Regions from separate parts of the Planomicrobium sp. MB-3u-38 genome, predicted to be linked through region 1. Evidence: predicted binding sites of a transcription regulator. Region 1 holds the regulator's gene; the other holds the start of a gene.

Region 1 (8,864 bases):
AGGCGTGTCAACTTGTTTATCAATATAGGTTTCCAGCATAGCCGATATTCCGCAAAACAGCTACGAAGACATTAGCCGACGCATGCGAGGCTAAGTCTTTGCGACGAAGCAGCGAAGCGATGCAGGAGCACGGTTTTTACACCTAGCTAACTTAGTATACCAATCGAGTGGATTTCGCCCTTCGTCGAAACTGAGTTGAAAAGCCAACTCAATTTCTGCTCCCCATGGCGTCTTCGCTGTTTTGCTTCATATCTTTAGAGGCACATCTCAGCAAAGGCGCGGTTCAGGAGCAGGCGAATGCCGACTGGAGCAATAAGACGAGTGGTCTTCTCGGCTTATTGCGGGAAGCTTGTCCATAGCGCCGAAGCGGTATACCTAGCATTTCTCTAATCCAGACCTATCGAAGTTCCCCTCGGATCATCGACAGGAAGTCATCGAACGGCATGCTTTCCGATTTCTGTTCACCGTATTTACGGACGTTGACAGAACCGTCTTCCAGCTCCTTATCTCCCAGAACGAGCATATAAGGAACTTTCTGCATTTGCGCTTCGCGGATCTTGTAGCCCAGTTTCTCATCGCGTCCATCAATATCGACACGCAGTTTATGAGCCTGCAGTTTTTCCTGCACTTCATTCGCATAATCGCTATGGACATCGAGAGATACCGGTATGATTTCCACTTGCACCGGCGCCAGCCAAGTCGGGAAAGCACCTTTGTATTCTTCGATCAGGAATGCGACAAATCGTTCCATTGTTGAAACGACACCGCGGTGGATGACAACCGGACGATGCTGTTTGCCATCTTCTCCGATATAGGAAAGGTCGAAACGCTCAGGCAACAGGAAATCAAGCTGTACAGTAGAAAGAGTCTCTTCTTTACCAAGCGCAGTTTTCACCTGTACATCCAATTTCGGGCCGTAGAATGCCGCTTCCCCTTCCGCTTCCACATAATCCAATCCCATTTCATCCATCGCTTCCTTAAGCATGGATTGTGCGCGTTCCCACATTGCATCGTCATCGAAGTATTTTTCTTTGTCTTCAGGATCACGATATGACACACGGAATGAATAATCCTTGATGTCGAAATCTTTATAGACTTCCACAACTAAATTGACCACGCGTTTGAATTCGTCTTTGATCTGATCTGGTCTTACGAATAAATGTGCATCGTTCAAAGTCATGCCGCGGACGCGCTGCAAGCCTGATAATGCGCCGGACATTTCGTAACGGTGCATAAGCCCAAGTTCTGCGATGCGGACCGGCATCTGGCGGTAGGAGTGGATGCCCTGTTTGAAAATCATCATGTGATGCGGGCAGTTCATCGGACGAAGAACCAGATCTTCATTATCCATGCTCATGACCGGGAACATGTCTTCCTGGTAATGATCCCAGTGTCCGCTTGTCTTATAAAGGTCAACGCTGCCCAGAACCGGAGTGTAGACGTGGTCATAGCCTAGACGTTCTTCTTTATCAACGATATAGCGCTCGATGATGCGACGGATTGTCGCGCCTTTTGGCAGCCACATCGGCAGCCCCTGCCCAACTTTCTGAGAATTCATGAACAGGTTCAGTTCTTTGCCGATTTTACGGTGATCGCGTTCTTTCGCTTCTTCCAGCATTTCAAGATGCGCTTTCAGGTCTTCTTTTTTGAAGAACGCAGTACCGTAAATGCGCTGCAGCATTTTATTGTCGCTGTCGCCTCTCCAATATGCACCGGCAACGCTCAGCAATTTGAATTCTTTCAGTTTGCCTGTTGCAGGAACGTGAATGCCGCGGCAAAGATCGAAAAACTCGCCTTGCTCATAAATTGTAACCTGCTCGTCTTCCGGAATTGCTTCAAGCAGCTCCAGCTTGTATGGATCTTCGATCGCTGCGAAACGTTCCTGCGCTTCTCCGCGGGAAACACTGTGACAGACGATTTCAAGGTTTTCACCGATGATTTTCTTCATTTCCTTCTCGATTTTCGGAAGGTCTTCTGAAGTGATCGCCGATTCTGTATCGATGTCATAATAGAAACCATTTTCGATCACCGGGCCTACGCCAAGCTTCGCGTCCGGATAAAGGCGTTTAACCGCCTGGGCCAATAAATGCGCTGAACTGTGGCGGAGAATTTCAAGTGCCTCATCCGATTCCGCTGTGATGATCGCAATGTCCCCGTCTTCGTTAAGCGGCGCTTTCAAATCAACAAGGCGGTCGCCAAGTTTTCCGGCCAGCGCTTTTTTGCGAAGTCCCGGGCTGATTGACTGGGCCACGTCTTCTGTTGTTGTGCCCCGTTCGAATTCTTTTACGGCCCCGTCCGGGAATTTCAATTTGATCATGTCTGACATAGCAATCTCTCCTTTTGAGTTTCATCTTTTTCCATGATGCACTGCAGAAACTTTTGGAACACAAAAAAGCCCCATCCCAAAGGGACGAAGCTCAGTTCGCGGTTCCACCCTTCTTCTGTCCCACTCAGCAAACTGAATGGAACGAAGCTCTGCATCGGCTAACGGGCCGGTTGCCGGCAGCTGCTACTAATTAAGTTCACAACTGCTGCTCGGAGGCGGTAAATGGATGGCCGTTTCTTAAGAAGCTTTCAGCCTGGGCTTCTCTCTCTGGAAGTCGTGCAATCCATTATTGTCCTCGTCGTCGCATTTAAAATCATATTTCGATTAAATTCACTATAAACCGAAAGCATCCAAAATGCAATCACTGTAAATAAAATGCATTTAAATGTTCTCCGAATTAATTTAATTCCGCCAATTGCGACCGTCCATCTTTACAGGACTCGTAAGTGCACGGATCCGTTCCATAACACGCGCCGCTTTCAAATCTTCTTTTTCGCCACGCTGGGAATAAGTGAGATGATGCTGAAGTTCTGAGTAGCTGAAATTCGACGTCATGAACGTCGGAAGCTTTTCAGCCATCCGGTAATGAAGGATGGTGCCCAGCACTTCATCACGCGTCCAGCTCGACATTGCTTCCGCTCCAATATCATCCAGCATCAGAACATCCGCCTTTTTGACGTAATCCACTTTTTCCTGCAGCGTCTGGTCGCCGATGGCTTGTTTCATTTCGCGCATGAATTCAGGCACGAAGACCAAAACCGATTTGACATTCATTTCCGCGAGCTCATTTGCGACAGCACTTAAAAGATAGGATTTGCCCACACCGAATTTGCCGTAGAAGAACAACCCTTTTTCAGGCAGGTTATCCGGCCCGGTCGCCTGATCAAGAAAAGTGCCGACTGCACGGAATGCCTCCATCCGGCTGTCGTCCGGTTCGAAATTGGACAGCGTCGCCTGCATCACTTCCTTCGGCATGTACATGCTGTGGATCAGGGAGCTTGCGCGGCGTTTATTGTCATAGGCATTTTTTGACCTACACGGTGTATAAGCGATGCCGATCGTATTGCGTTCAAGTACCAGGTTCGGTTCGAAGCCTTTCAGATGATTGATACAGCCATCCAGGCTCGGGCATTTATTGCAATCATGCGATTGGTCGATGTACTCGTATAATTTATGCATGCCGCGGTCGACGATGCTTTTATCGATTTCAGAGGCATGTTCTTCAAGAAAATTCTGGACGCCCGTGTTTTCCAGCACTTCCTTGCGCATATCGTTGTAACGCTCTGAAAAAGCCGGTGCATTGACAACCCGTTTTAAGGTTTCCCGTATCGGTTCCATTTAATCACCCTTCCCTTTTTTCAAAGCAAGTTTCGCCAGAAGTTTTTGTTTTTCGACTTCGAGGCTTTCGTTTTTCTGTGGAGCTGTTGCCTGCGGCTCGTCCTTCGTATAGAACCATTCGGGCAATTTTTCCTCGCGAACGGGCTTGCCGCCTGAACGGCTTGGATTTTTCGAAGCTGCAGCAGGCGACCCTTCTGATTTCCATTTCATATATTGGGCGTGCTCGGTGCGCGCAAGTTCCATCGCTTCAGCAACTGTGGATACATTTTTTCGGATCCAGTGGGAAGCGATTTTTTCCACATAGCCTTTAGTCAATTTCATGTCGGTGCGCAAAAGAACATACTGCAGCAGGACATTCACCACAGCAGGTTCCATCCCGTGCTGCATGACCAGATTATTGGCAAGCTGCACATCGGCTGACAACGGCTCTTTGCCGCCGGCAATATCCCGGAGCACTTCGACAGGGGAAGCCGATTCCAGGTATAAAATTAATTCGTCCTGGCGGTTCTTCGGTTCAATTTCCGGCTCTGAGGTTTTTACAAGAACCGGTTCCAATTTGGGCGCAGTAGTAGATACTGTCATCTTATAATATTCCGATGCGGATTTTTTAATTCCTTCTATAGTAAGGCGGTAATCATCGTCAATGGCCAATAGGATCACTTTCTGCATTTCAAGCGGTCCCCATCCGTACAGGAAAGCGAGTTTGCAGATGGTGTCTTTAATCGCCGCAGTCAAAACGCGTTTCGGCACCAGCTGTTCGGACAACCCTTGGTGAAGCAAACTGAAATCAAAATCGTATTCTGCTTCATAACCTTTACGTCCGCGCTGCTGCATTTTTTGCGAATCATTCGGATAGCCCGCTTTTGCATGCACCGGCTGAAATATATCCGTGAATGTACGCGAAACTTCCTCATATGATTCCATATCTTCCGCAGGCAGGATGAATCGATCCCTGACTCTCCGGTATGCGATGTCCCCAATCTTACTGAACAGGAACATCGACAATAAAGGATCAGTGAAAAAGTCTTTCGGGTCAAGCGGCGGACATAATTCATAAAGGAATGTGCGTGATTCTGTTCCTTTTTTATATGTTTTCAGCAAACCGATCGCTTCCAATTGGAGACGCGATTCAAAAATTTTCGCAATCGGCATGCCCAAGGTGTTCATCAGCGTGTAATGCGGTGTTTCATTTCTTTCCGCTTCCCCTTCTGCCCAAAGCGTCAGGTAAAGCGAAATCGATTCAGCACCGACCATCGGCTGATAAAGCAGCGTCAGTAATTGGCGGTCGTAATTTGAAAATGGATAGGGCAGACGGATATTAAAAGCATCAGCTGCCTGCAACTCCTTATAGAACGCAGTCATAAGTCACCGCCTTACTCGGATATCTTGTCATCCGGATTCTTGTTCAATAAATCCTTCAGTTCATCTATGAATACATTAATGTCTTTGAATTGGCGATAGACGGAAGCGAAACGGACATAGGCCACTTCGTCGATTGCAGCCAGCTTGTCCATCACCATTTCACCGACCTGTTCAGACTTCACTTCGGCATTGCCTATTCTGCGAAGGTTTTTTTCAATAGTAAAGACAAGCTCTTCTAATGTTTCCAACGGCACCGGCCGTTTCTCGCAAGCACGGATCAAGCCGCGCAATACTTTTTCGCGGCTGAACTCTTCTCGGGAACCGTCTTTTTTCACGACAATCAGCGGCATCTCTTCCACTTTCTCGAAAGTGGTGAACCGGTAGCCGCATTCTTCGCATTCCCTTCTTCTCCTGATCGATTTCAATTCATCTACTGGCCGCGAATCCACGACACGGGTACCGTTATGCTGACAAGCCGGACATTTCATTTTGACATCTCCCCAAATTCTCTTTCTTGTGGTATAAGTATAACAAAATTTCAGCGTTTATAATATTTGAATTTGGAATCTTTACGTATGGTTGATGAATTCGCTCCAAGCAGACGCTTTCCGCTTTTTCATCAAAACAATATAAAAATATATAAAGTAAGTTACATTAAGTAACCGATATTCCGCAAAACAACTCCGCTTTCCTGGTGGCTTGCACTGAGCTTGCTCACCTGGGAGTCTGCGCTGTTTTGCTCCATATCTTTAAAAATTTCTTTTATACACGAATCAGTCCATACATTGTAATTTAGTTAGTTCAACTTTTTAATGAAAAACTATTAGATTGCGCTTAGCTAACTCGGGCCATCGCCCGAGTTACTAACAGCCCAACTCTTTTAAATAAGTCCACTTAATTTCATATCATTGCCAGAATTGAATCCAGCGAAGGAGCGCCTCAGGACTGGCCGGAGCAATAAGACGAGTGTTCTTCTCGGCTTATTGCGGGAGGCTTGTCCAAAGCGACGAAGCGGCATATATAAAATACCTATGAATTATGTACACAAATAGAAAAAGCAGGGGATCAGCTCCCCTGCTTTAATGTCTTGGTTTAAATGGATTATGCAGTTACTGTAACTTTGGTTTTTCCAGCACCGACTGGACCCATTCCACGTGGCAATTCTGTTACTTCGCTCGAACCCGAGCCAAGTGCCTTAGCGATATAATCCGCTGCAATAGTCGGATCAAGATCACCACAAGTGTAAACATCTACACTTGCATAGCCGTGTTCAGGAAAGCTGTGGATTGTCAAATGTGATTCAGAAATGATTACAACGCCGCTTACGCCTTGTGGCGCAAATTTGTGAAAAGCGACCTCGCGGACTTCTGCTCCTGATTTGAGTGCTGCATCAACAAAAGTTTGTTCGATATAATCCATATCGTTTAATTTGTCAAAATCACACTGCCAAAGTTCTGCAATTACGTGACGTCCCATTGTTTCCATGGTTCGTTTCCCCCTTTGATATCATTTTGGTTTCGTGCTCAAAATATTCAAAGTTGACTACCACGGGGGAAAGTTAGTCCAAAGAGGTCCTAACCCTTTAAGCAGTCATGTGAATAAAATTTCTCCTAAAGATTCCTCATTGAGCTTTGGAATCCGTTAGAGGAAGGTAGCTTTTTTTGCTACGAATCATAGTATATGATGTATTCCGTGGAAATGCAACAAATAAATCTGATAAAAATTTCTTTTTTTTCGTGGGTTTTTGTCACAAATTAAAAAACCACTTTTTCATACTAATAGAAAAAGTGGTTCTTGTCATTAAATTACACTCATCGCCGAAGCGACACGTTTTGTCAGGTCGATTACGCGAGCGGAATAGCCCCATTCATTGTCGTACCATGCAAGGACTTTTACTTTCCGGTCTGCAATAACCATTGTAGTAAGGCCATCCACAATAGCTGAATCCGTTGTAGTGTTAAAATCTTTTGAGACAAGCGGCTCCATTGTGAAATTCAAAATCCCTTTCATCGGACCGTTTGCCGCATCGATGAATGCCTGATTGACTTCTTCAATCGTTACATCACGATTAACATCAACCACAAGGTCCACTAAAGACACGTTCGGTGTAGGGACGCGCAATGCCAGACCATGCATTTTCCCTTCCAGATCAGGAAGAACCTGCGACAAAGCTTTTGCTGCTCCTGTCGAAGTCGGGATGATCGACTGGGCACAAGCACGCGCTCGGCGAAGATCCTTATGGGGATTATCCAGATTTTTTTGGTCATTCGTGTAAGCGTGTACAGTTGTCATCAAACCATTATCGATACCGAAAGCATCGTTGAGGACTTTTGCAACAGGTGCAAGGCAGTTTGTCGTGCAGCTGGCGTTGGAGATGATATCGTGCTTGTCGATATCCAATTTATCTTCATTGACACCCATGACAATCATGACATCTTCATTTTTTCCAGGTGCAGTCAAAATGACTTTCTTCGCTCCAGCTTCAAGATGAAGAGCTGCTTTATCACGCGAATTGAATTTCCCGGTAGCTTCTATGACGATATCGATCCCCATCGTTTTCCATGGAAGTTTCAAAGGATCGCGTTCGCTTACCAATTCAACCCGTTTTCCATTGACAATTAAAGCCCCTTCTACAGCGCTTACATCTCCGTCGAAGGTTCCGTGATTTGTGTCATACTTTATCAAATGAGCTAAAGTCTCGGCAGGGTAACTGGCGTTTACTGCCGAAATAGTTACATCATCCATTAAAATTGCCTGTCTGAACACCATGCGGCCAATACGGCCAAATCCATTAATCGCAATAGAAACTGTCATTTAAAAGTCCTCCATTAATTAAGTTATACTTATATTTTTAATTCGTTATATAGTATAACACATTATCCCGATTCGAGAACCTCAAAACCGGATGAATATTTCAGCTTTGTGAACTTTCTCCCCATTGCTCCAGAATTCGCTCTAGCTGCCCGGCAGTCTCTTCAATCGTTCCATTATTATAGATGACCGCGTCAGCACCTTCCTCTTTTACAGACATGGGCAACTGCGAGCTGATCCGGGCCCTGGCATCTTTTTCGTTTAATCCATTTCGCTCCATCAATCTGGCAAGCTGGTTTTCTTCAGAAACACTGACAACCAGAACCTTATCGACAAAATGCTGCAATTTGCTTTCAAATAGCAAAGGAATGTCCATCACGATTGTTCTATGTCCATCCTCAATGAACACGCTTTTTTGGCGGAGCATTTCCGCCCGTATGGCGGGATGGATGATATCGTTCAATTGCTTTCTTTTTGCGGGATCTGAAAAAATAAGAGCGCCGACTTTTTCGCGGTCCATCGTCCCGTCATCACGGATGGCTTCCGGACCGAATAAAGCCTCAATCTCCATTAATGTTTCACTCCCAGGTTCAACCACTTGCCGGGCAACCAAATCCGCGTCAATAATCGGATAGCCCAACTCCTCCAACATTTTAGAAACAGTGCTTTTCCCGCTGGCTATGCTCCCTGTTAACCCAATAATCATCTTAAACCCTCATTTTTGGCATGTTGGACAGAAAACAGATGTGCGTCCCCCGATTTTCAGGGTTTTCGTCACACTGCCACATGTCATGCATTGTTTTTTTCCATACATCGCGAAGCGGTTTTGCATGCCTCCCGATTCACCATTGATGTTCCGGTAATCGGAAATTGTGCTTCCTCCAGCTTCTATACTTTCCAGTAAAATATCCACGATTGCTTGAAACAGTTCAGCACGGCGCTTTCTGCTGATTCGATGTGCAGCGCGGTTGGGATGGATCTTCATCCGGAACAGCGCTTCCGTTGCATAGATATTGCCGGCGCCCGA
Region 2 (8,864 bases), on a different contig from region 1:
CATATCCGATAATTGTGCTTCGGTGAATATATGATTGATGTCTAATTTCTGCAGGTAGGTCTTCCTTAGCCGTTGGGATGGTGAAGGTATTTCATAGGCCCGGTCGAACCGTCCCGCACGGTTAATCAGCGCCGGATCGATTTTTTCGGGGTAATTGGTTGTTCCGATTACAAATAGTCCTTCGCGGGCCTGAGTGCCGTCCAGCGTATTCAAGAAGACGGAGCGTGTGTATTCCGGCATCGAATCGATGTCTTCGATGACCAGGATGGCAGGAGCTAGCCGTGAAACGATGCTGAACACTTCCTGGATAGTGGAACTGTTCGTGTACTCTGTAATCTGCCAATAGACGACAGGTGCTTCTGTCGATCCGGTGATCGATTTGACGAGAGTCGTTTTGCCGTTGCCGGGTGAACCATATAGAAGGATGCCCCGTTTATAAGGGATTCCATAGTTTCTGAAAAACTGCCCATCGTCTTTGAAGAATTCATCGATGGATCTGAAAATATCTTTCTTGACCGATTCGTCCAAGATTACATCAGACCGTTCAATGATGGCGTGAGTGCTGAAATTCCGGCGACGGACGCCGTCGTCTGTATCGACCAGGAAAGTGATATTGTTCATCAGCATCTGCCTTAGCAATTCGTCTATCGCTTGCAGGAAACTATGGGCGGCTTCGACGGATTTGGCATAGCATTGGAATTCCGGCCAGCTTGTTTCCGCATGTGTATAGAAAGTCAATTGGGTGACAGCGACATCGTGTCCGGGAAAATAAATGATCCGATTCTCAAATGTCGTATCGATTGAAAGATTCGTGCTGTGAATGTCTTCAGCGGCATTTGTGATTTTTCCTTGAGGACGTGCTTCATAAATGAAAGCGAGGGTATCATACTCCAGCTGTCCTTTTTTCATCATGTCCAGAAGGTGGGTATGCAATTGCATAAAAGGTTCTGCGACATCGATATGCTTCCACGGGCCGCTCGAAACTTCATTGAGGCAATTGAAGATCCTGTTTGAAACTTCAGCTATGTTTGCGTATACAGGCAAAGAGTCCTTTAGGCTAGGGTTGTGGGGGAAAAGGATGTTTTCTGTCATTTCAGGCCTCCGTAAAATGCGGATTTTTGTAAAAAAAGCTCTTCCGGATGGAAGAGCTGTCTGTCAGGATTTAGATTTGATCTTGCCGGTCCATTGCTTGAACCCGCCTTGCAATTGATACAATTGGTCATAACCCTGTTTTTTCAAATAGATGGCTACACGTCCTGCCCGAGCGCCGTTCTGATCATATAAATATACAGGTTTATCTGACCGTATTTCTTTATGGCGCTGGCGCAATTGAGTCTGCGGAATGTTGCGCGCCCCAAGTATATGGCCGGCGGCGAAATCTTTCGGTTCACGCACGTCGATCAGCTGGGCTTTCCTATAGCCTTCGATGAACTGGTCCTGCGTCAAAGTAGTGACTGCTTTTTTCATGCGGAAATATGACACCACCGCGTAAGCGATTATAGCGAATAAAATCGCTGCGATAAAATACAAGAATTCCAATGGTCTTTCCCCTTTCTATTCTTTCTTCATTATAAAAGATAAAGGTCTTTTAATTCAATGGCAATATTCATGTATGTAAGAGAAAAAGAGGCGATGCTGTGAAATTTTGGAGATTACGTATATTTACTCAATCATGAAAATTTATCATTGCCATGAAGATGAAACCTGCCTGAGTCTCAGTCCGGAATGGATACAATATTTAGACTTATCAGCTCATCCAAGAGAGAAAGCAGACAGGGCGGGTAGTCGAGCGTTGTTATGTGTTAAAAGTTGAATAAATGCAAATTGGTGCAAAAAATATCACTTTCGACTCATTTTAATTTTCACGCCTGCTCAGAACCTTGTTGTGATGGAGGTTTTGAAGAAATGAATATGGGAATCAAAATTTTGTTATGGAATAGAGTTTCAATATCTAGTATCATGGGAAAAGTATTAATACTATATATAGTGTTTGCTCTTATAATATAAAGGAGGAATTGTCAAATGGTTTCTGCAACTAATTCTGTTTATACGTTAAATCCTGAGGCTTTAAACAAGGACATCGAACAGTTTCAACAAGTGTTTCCGATTACGCCGGATATGACGACAACTCATAAAGGCGTGTCAAGGCTGGTTATGATCGACCGGTATTCATTCAAGGATACGGAAAAGAAAACTTTGAAAGCTGGAGATTTCGTAGTTCTGACGGTTAAAGAGGATCCAAAATTCCCTGCGCGCGGATTAGGATTTATCGTTTCGGTCAATCGCGCGGCGAATCAGGCTGAAGTTTGGATTGAAGAAGACTACCGCAGTGCAATCGATAACCAGGATGATCTTGAAAACGGAATTGTTGTAAGGTCGCTGGACGTTATTGAAAAGCCTCTTGAGGTTTATTACGAACAGATCGCCAAACGGAATGCAGCAGGTCTTTCTTCTGTTGAAGAAACAGAAGAAAAACGCCAGGAATGGTTCGATAAATTTTATGAACAGCTCGTTGGCCTGAAGTTCATACCTGCAGGCCGGGTCCTTTATGGAGCAGGAGCAGATACGGATGTCACTTACTTCAATTGCTATGTAATGCCGTTTGTCGCAGATTCACGCGAAGGCATTTCCGACCACCGCAAACAAGTGATGGAAATCATGAGCCGCGGAGGAGGCGTTGGGACGAATGGATCGACATTGCGTCCGCGCAATACATTAGCCCGCGGAGTCAACGGCAAGTCATCCGGTTCAGTATCTTGGCTGGACGATATCGCTAAATTGACGCACCTTGTTGAACAGGGCGGTTCACGGCGCGGTGCGCAGATGATCATGCTCGCCGACTGGCATCCGGATATTGCGGAGTTCATTATTTCCAAAATGCAGAACCCTCGTATTCTCAGATACCTGATTGAAAATACGGAAGACGAAACGATCAAGAAATTGGCTAAAGATAAATTGAAATTTAAACCGTTGACGGAGCAGGAAGAGGCTATGTACCAAGGCGTCTTAAATTACCGTGCGATTCCAGGGATGGGCGGTTTCAATGAAAAAATCATGCGGGATGCTGAAACAAAGCTCCGCGACGGCGGAACTTATTCTGTACACAATGAAGAATTCCTGACAGGCGCTAATATTTCAGTTACATTGACCAGCGACTTCATGACAGCTGTTGAAAATAATGAGAATTTCGATTTGCGGTTCCCGGCTGTCGAATCCTATTCTAAAGAAGAAATGGCTATATACAATGAACAATGGCAGGAAGTTGGAGATGTACGCGAGTGGGAACGGATGGGCCATAAAGTGCGCACATATCGCACAATGAAAGCGCGCGATCTTTGGAACCTTATCAATGTTTGCGCCACGTACTCAGCGGAACCGGGAATATTCTTCATCGATAACGCAAATGAAAAGACGAATGCCAAAGCATATGGCCAAAAAGTCGTTGCTACCAACCCTTGCGGCGAACAGCCACTGGCGCCTTATTCAGTATGCAACCTCGCTGCAGTAAACCTGGCGCAATTCGCCGATCCAAAAACAAAAGAAGTCGATTTTGAATCGTTGAAAGAAACAGTGCGTGTCGGTGTCCGCATGCAGGACAATGTTATCGATGCAACTCCTTATTTCCTGGAAGAGAACCGCATCCAGGCACTCGGCGAACGCCGCGTCGGACTAGGTGTCATGGGGCTTGCCGATCTATTGATCTACTGCGACAAAGAATACGGTTCGCCTGAAGGCAATGAACTCGTTGATCGGATTTTCAAAACAATAGCTGTAGCAGCTTATGAAGTTTCGACTGAACTGGCTGCTGAACGCGGAAGCTTCCCGTTCCTTGAAGGCGAAACTGAAGAACAGACAGCTGCTCTTCGCAAAGCATTCACAGAAACAGGATTTATGCAGGGCATGCCGGAAGAAATCCGCGAAGGCATCCTGGCAAACGGCATCCGCAATTCGCATTTACTGACGGTTGCGCCAACTGGTTCGACTGGAACGATGGTAGGTGTCTCGACAGGGCTTGAGCCATATTATTCATTCACATACTACCGCAGTGGACGCCTGGGCAAGTTCATCGAAGTGAAAGCGGATATCGTCCGTGAATACTTGAAGAACAATCCTGAAGCTGATGAAGAAAACCTTCCGAAAGCATTCGTGACATCAATGGATTTGGCGCCGGAAGCACATGCTGATGTACAGTGCATCATACAGCGCTGGATTGATTCCTCCATTTCGAAAACAGTCAACGCACCGCGTGGATATACTGTCGAACAAGTGGAAGGCGTCTACGAGCGTCTTTACAAAGGCGGTGCCAAAGGCGGAACGGTCTACGTCGACGGCAGCCGTGATTCCCAGGTGCTGACTTTGAAAGCTGAAGAAAATACATTTGAAGATGATGCGCCGGAAGAAGTTCAGACAAAACGTCCAATCGTTTTGATCGATACCATCCAGGATCTTCGTTCAACAAATGTAACCATCGGTTCAGAAGTGGGCGATACTTGCCCGGTCTGCCGAAAAGGGACAGTCGAGGAAATGGGCGGCTGCAATACCTGCACGAATTGCGCAGCGCAACTCAAATGCGGACTGTAAATTTAACAATGGAAAGCGGAAGCCTCGGCTTCCGCTTTTTCATATGGAGATAAATCTTGTGATCTACGTACGTTCAATTTCCCGCTTACAGTTGCTCGATTCTGCTCGTATGATAAAATAATGAAGAAGTTATTGACGGGGAGTGAAGAAGATGCGCGCTTTAGTTTTAAATGGGCCGAATTTGAACCGGCTCGGCAAAAGGGAACCGGATGCATACGGCACGTTTACACTTGCTGAACTGGAACATGAACTGGAACAGTTCGCATTTGCCAATGGCATTGAATTGACCTGCAGCCAGTCCAATCATGAAGGGGAAATCATCGATTGGCTTCAACAGGCTGAACGCCAGAATTTTGACGGCGTCGTTCTGAATGCCGGGGCTTATACACATACCAGCATTGCTATCCGTGATGCCATCGCTTCCATCCAAGTACCCGTTATAGAAGTACATATTTCAAATGTTCACAAACGAGAAGAATTCCGCCACCATTCCTATTTGGCGCCGGTAGTGGAAGGGCAGATCACCGGATTCGGCAAAGATTCCTATTTCCTTGGTCTGCACGCCTTGCTTTTACGAAATCAGAGAGGATGACTATTTTGAAACTGCAAAAACTTCGCAACGAAATGGCACAAAACGAAATTGAAGCTTTCCTGATCACAAGCGAATTCAATCTTCGCTATATTACTGAATTCACCGGATCTTCGGGATTGGCGATCGTAACTAAAGACAACGCGCTTTTCATTACGGATTTCCGTTACACCGAACAGGCAGCGGACCAAATCAAGGATTTTGAAATAATCCAGGCGAAAACCAATCTATTGGAAGAAGCTGCCGAACAAGTGAAGAAATTAGGTGTGGAAACACTAAGCTTCGAAAAAGATTTTGTTACTTATTCATCATTCGAACAATATAGTGAAAAAATGGATGCCGAATTAAAACCGGTGAGCGGAATTATCGAAAAAATCCGTTTGATCAAGACAGCTGAGGAAGTTGAAATCCTGAAAGCTGCTGCGAAGATTGCAGACGATACTTTTGAATATATCTGCACGTTCATCAAACCGGGTATGACCGAGCTTGAAGTCTCAAATGAACTGGAATTCTTCATGCGTAAACAGGGCGCCACTTCATCGTCTTTTGACATCATCGTCGCCTCGGGTTACCGTTCAGCGTTGCCGCATGGAGTAGCATCCGAAAAAGTGATCGAATCCGGAGATTTCGTCACAATGGATTTCGGCGCTTTATATAAAGGCTATATTTCTGATATCACTCGCACGGTTTCGGTCGGGGAACCTTCCGACAAACTGAAAGAAATCTATCAGGTTGTTCTGGAAGCACAGGAAATGGGCGTTGAAAAAATCGGACCTGGAATGACAGGATTCGATGCTGATGCCATTGGCCGGGACCATATCAAGTCAAAAGGATATGGCGATGCATTTGGGCATTCGACTGGACACGGAATCGGACTGGAAGTCCATGAAGGGCCAGCTCTTTCATTCAAGTCACAAACAGTTCTTGAACCGGGCATGGCTGTGACAGTTGAACCGGGGATTTATTTGCCGGGTATTGGCGGAGTGCGCATTGAAGATGATATACTGATTACCGAGTCCGGAAACGAAAGACTGACCAAGTCTTCAAAAGAGCTTCGCATTTTATAAAAACGGAGGAAATTAAATGATTTCTGTAAACGATTTTAAAACAGGTGTAACAATTGAAGTAGACGGCGGCATCTGGCGCGTAATGGAATTCCAGCATGTCAAACCAGGCAAAGGGGCGGCATTCGTCCGTTCGAAATTGCGTAATCTGCGTACTGGAAGTGTGACTGAAAAGACTTTCCGTGCCGGCGAAAAAGTTGCCAAAGCACAGATCGACAATAAAAAAATGCAATATCTATATGCAAATGGCGATGTCCACGCATTCATGGATACTGAAACTTATGACCAGATCGAGCTTCCTGAAAAAAGCATCGAGTATGAATTGAAATTCCTTCAAGAGAATATGGAAGTTCAAGTCATTCAATTCCAAGGAGAAGTTCTTGGGGTCGAATTGCCGAATACAGTGGTTCTTACCGTAACTGAAACAGATCCGGGGATTAAAGGGGATACGGCAAGCGGCGGTACAAAGCCTGCGCATCTTTCGACAGGTTTGACTGTTCAGGTGCCATTCTTTGTGAACGAAGGCGATCAATTGATCATCAATACGACTGATGCGTCATACGTTTCACGCGCGCAATAAAGAAAAGCGACGGCACCCGTTAAGCTCTGAAAGGCATAAGACGATTGGGCGAAGCGGCGTCTTTTCAGCCGCACAGCCAAAGTGGCTTATGACCCGAAGAGCTGGGTCGCCGGAGTCTGGACAATAAAGAAAAGCGACGGCACCCGTTAAGCTCTGAAAGGTATGAGACAATTTGGCTTATATCTCGAAGAGCTGGGCAGCCGGAGTTTAGAAAATAATGAATAAGGGCCCCCTTTGCCGGGGGCCGTTTTTCTAAAAATGGCATTTCATTAATATTCAATTAAATTTTGTACATAAGGGGAGTAGGGTAATTTGAAAATTCAAGAAATCCGCGAAATTATAAAATTGGTCGACAGTTCGTCCATTAACGAATTCACATATGAAACAGAAGGCACAAAAATCAAGCTCAAGAAAAATGGCGGGGTATCAGCTGATAATTCAGCAGCGCCAATGCAGTCAGCTCTTGCGGCGCCACAGGCTCCTCAAGCACCTGCAGCCCAAGCCGCTCCAGCTGCTCCAGAAGCACCGGCAAAAGAAGAGAAGGCTGAACAGCCATCTGCAACTGAAGCTTCAGATGCAAACACGCACAAAATCCTGTCGCCGATGGTCGGGACGTTCTATCAGTCACCTTCACCTGAAGAAGCTGCATATGTGCAGGTCGGCACGAAAGTTTCCGCTGAACAGGTCGTATGCATCGTAGAAGCCATGAAACTCTTCAATGAAATTGAAGCGGAAGTGGATGGGGAAATTGCTGAAATTCTTGTAAAAGACGGACAACTCGTCGAATATGGCCAGCCTTTATTCCTCGTTAAAACAAACTGAGGAAGGGGATCTGACCAATGACGATGAAAAAAGTATTAATAGCCAACCGCGGTGAAATTGCCGTCCGTATTATCCGCGCATGCAAAGAAATGGATATCGAAACTGTCGCTGTCTATTCTGAAGCGGATAAAGAGGCGTTGCACGTTGAATTGGCGGACGAAGCATACTGCATCGGCCCCAAATTATCAAAAGACAGCTATTTGAACTTTTCCAATATCATCAGTGTGGCTAAACTGACCAACTGTGATGGCATCCATCCAGGATACGGATTCTTGGCAGAAAATGCCAGTTTCGCTGAACTTTGTGAAGAATGCGATATCATGTTCATCGGGCCAACATCGGATGCCATATCGAAAATGGGTACGAAGGATGTTGCGCGGGAAACCATGCGTAAGGCTGGTGTACCGGTAGTTCCAGGCTCTACAGGAATCGTGGCGAGCGAAGAAGATGGCCTTGAGATTGCTGAAAAAATCGGCTTCCCGGTCATTATCAAAGCTACTGCGGGCGGTGGAGGAAAAGGGATCCGTGTGGCTAGAACACGTGAAGATTTCATTACTGGCCTCCGGATGACCCAAAAAGAAGCGGCTGCCGCATTCGGTAACCCAGGTGTTTATATTGAGAAATTCATCGAAGATTTCCGTCATATCGAGATTCAGGTATTGGCTGATTCACATGGCAACGCTGTCCATTTGGGCGAGCGTGACTGTTCAATTCAGCGCCGCATGCAGAAATTGGTGGAAGAAGCTCCATCACCTGCCTTGTCACCAGAACTTCGCGCCGAAATGGGCGAAGCGGCAGTCAAAGCGGCTCTTGCAGTGGCTTATCGCGGAGCAGGTACGGTGGAATTCATCTTTGATGCCGTCAATCAAAAGTTCTATTTCATGGAGATGAATACACGTATTCAGGTGGAACATCCGGTAACTGAAATGATCACCGGAGTGGATCTGATCCAACAGCAATTGCGTGTGGCTTCCGGTGAAACATTAAGCTTTGGCCAGGAAGACATCACGTTTAAAGGCTGGTCGATTGAGTGCCGCATCAACGCTGAAAACCCTGCGAAGAATTTTATGCCTTCAGCGGGACGCGTGGATATGTATCTTCCGCCGGGCGGCCTTGGCGTCCGCATCGACTCTGCGATGTATTCAGGCTACAGCATTCCGCCGTACTATGATTCCATGGTCGCGAAATTGATCACATTTGCTGATACACGTGAAGAGGCGGTTGCGAA

What was found. The regulator NrdR, encoded in region 1, represses ribonucleotide reductase genes. The targets are predictions, from matches to a motif close to AACACNATATATNGTGTT.
Region 2: the regulator NrdR is predicted to act here: its motif matches at 1,974-1,991, upstream of CXF70_RS17310 (vitamin B12-dependent ribonucleotide reductase).

The regions. Positions count from the first base shown of each region.
Region 1 covers NZ_PJBO01000009.1:71,873-80,736, reverse strand. The annotation lists gene thrS (threonine--tRNA ligase) at 398-2,326, opposite strand; gene dnaI (primosomal protein DnaI) at 2,729-3,664, opposite strand; gene CXF70_RS04790 (replication initiation and membrane attachment family protein) at 3,665-5,026, opposite strand; gene nrdR (transcriptional regulator NrdR) at 5,038-5,514, opposite strand; gene speD (adenosylmethionine decarboxylase) at 6,128-6,511, opposite strand; gene CXF70_RS04775 (glyceraldehyde-3-phosphate dehydrogenase) at 6,827-7,840, opposite strand; gene coaE (dephospho-CoA kinase) at 7,941-8,543, opposite strand; gene mutM (bifunctional DNA-formamidopyrimidine glycosylase/DNA-(apurinic or apyrimidinic site) lyase) at 8,553-8,864, opposite strand, start outside.
Region 2 covers NZ_PJBO01000081.1:80,105-88,968, reverse strand. The annotation lists gene CXF70_RS17320 (ATP-binding protein) at 1-1,092, opposite strand, end outside; gene CXF70_RS17315 (rhodanese-like domain-containing protein) at 1,156-1,539, opposite strand; gene CXF70_RS17310 (vitamin B12-dependent ribonucleotide reductase) at 2,023-4,581, shown strand; gene aroQ (type II 3-dehydroquinate dehydratase) at 4,733-5,173, shown strand; gene CXF70_RS17300 (M24 family metallopeptidase) at 5,176-6,237, shown strand; gene efp (elongation factor P) at 6,254-6,814, shown strand; gene accB (acetyl-CoA carboxylase biotin carboxyl carrier protein) at 7,127-7,636, shown strand; gene accC (acetyl-CoA carboxylase biotin carboxylase subunit) at 7,660-8,864, shown strand, end outside.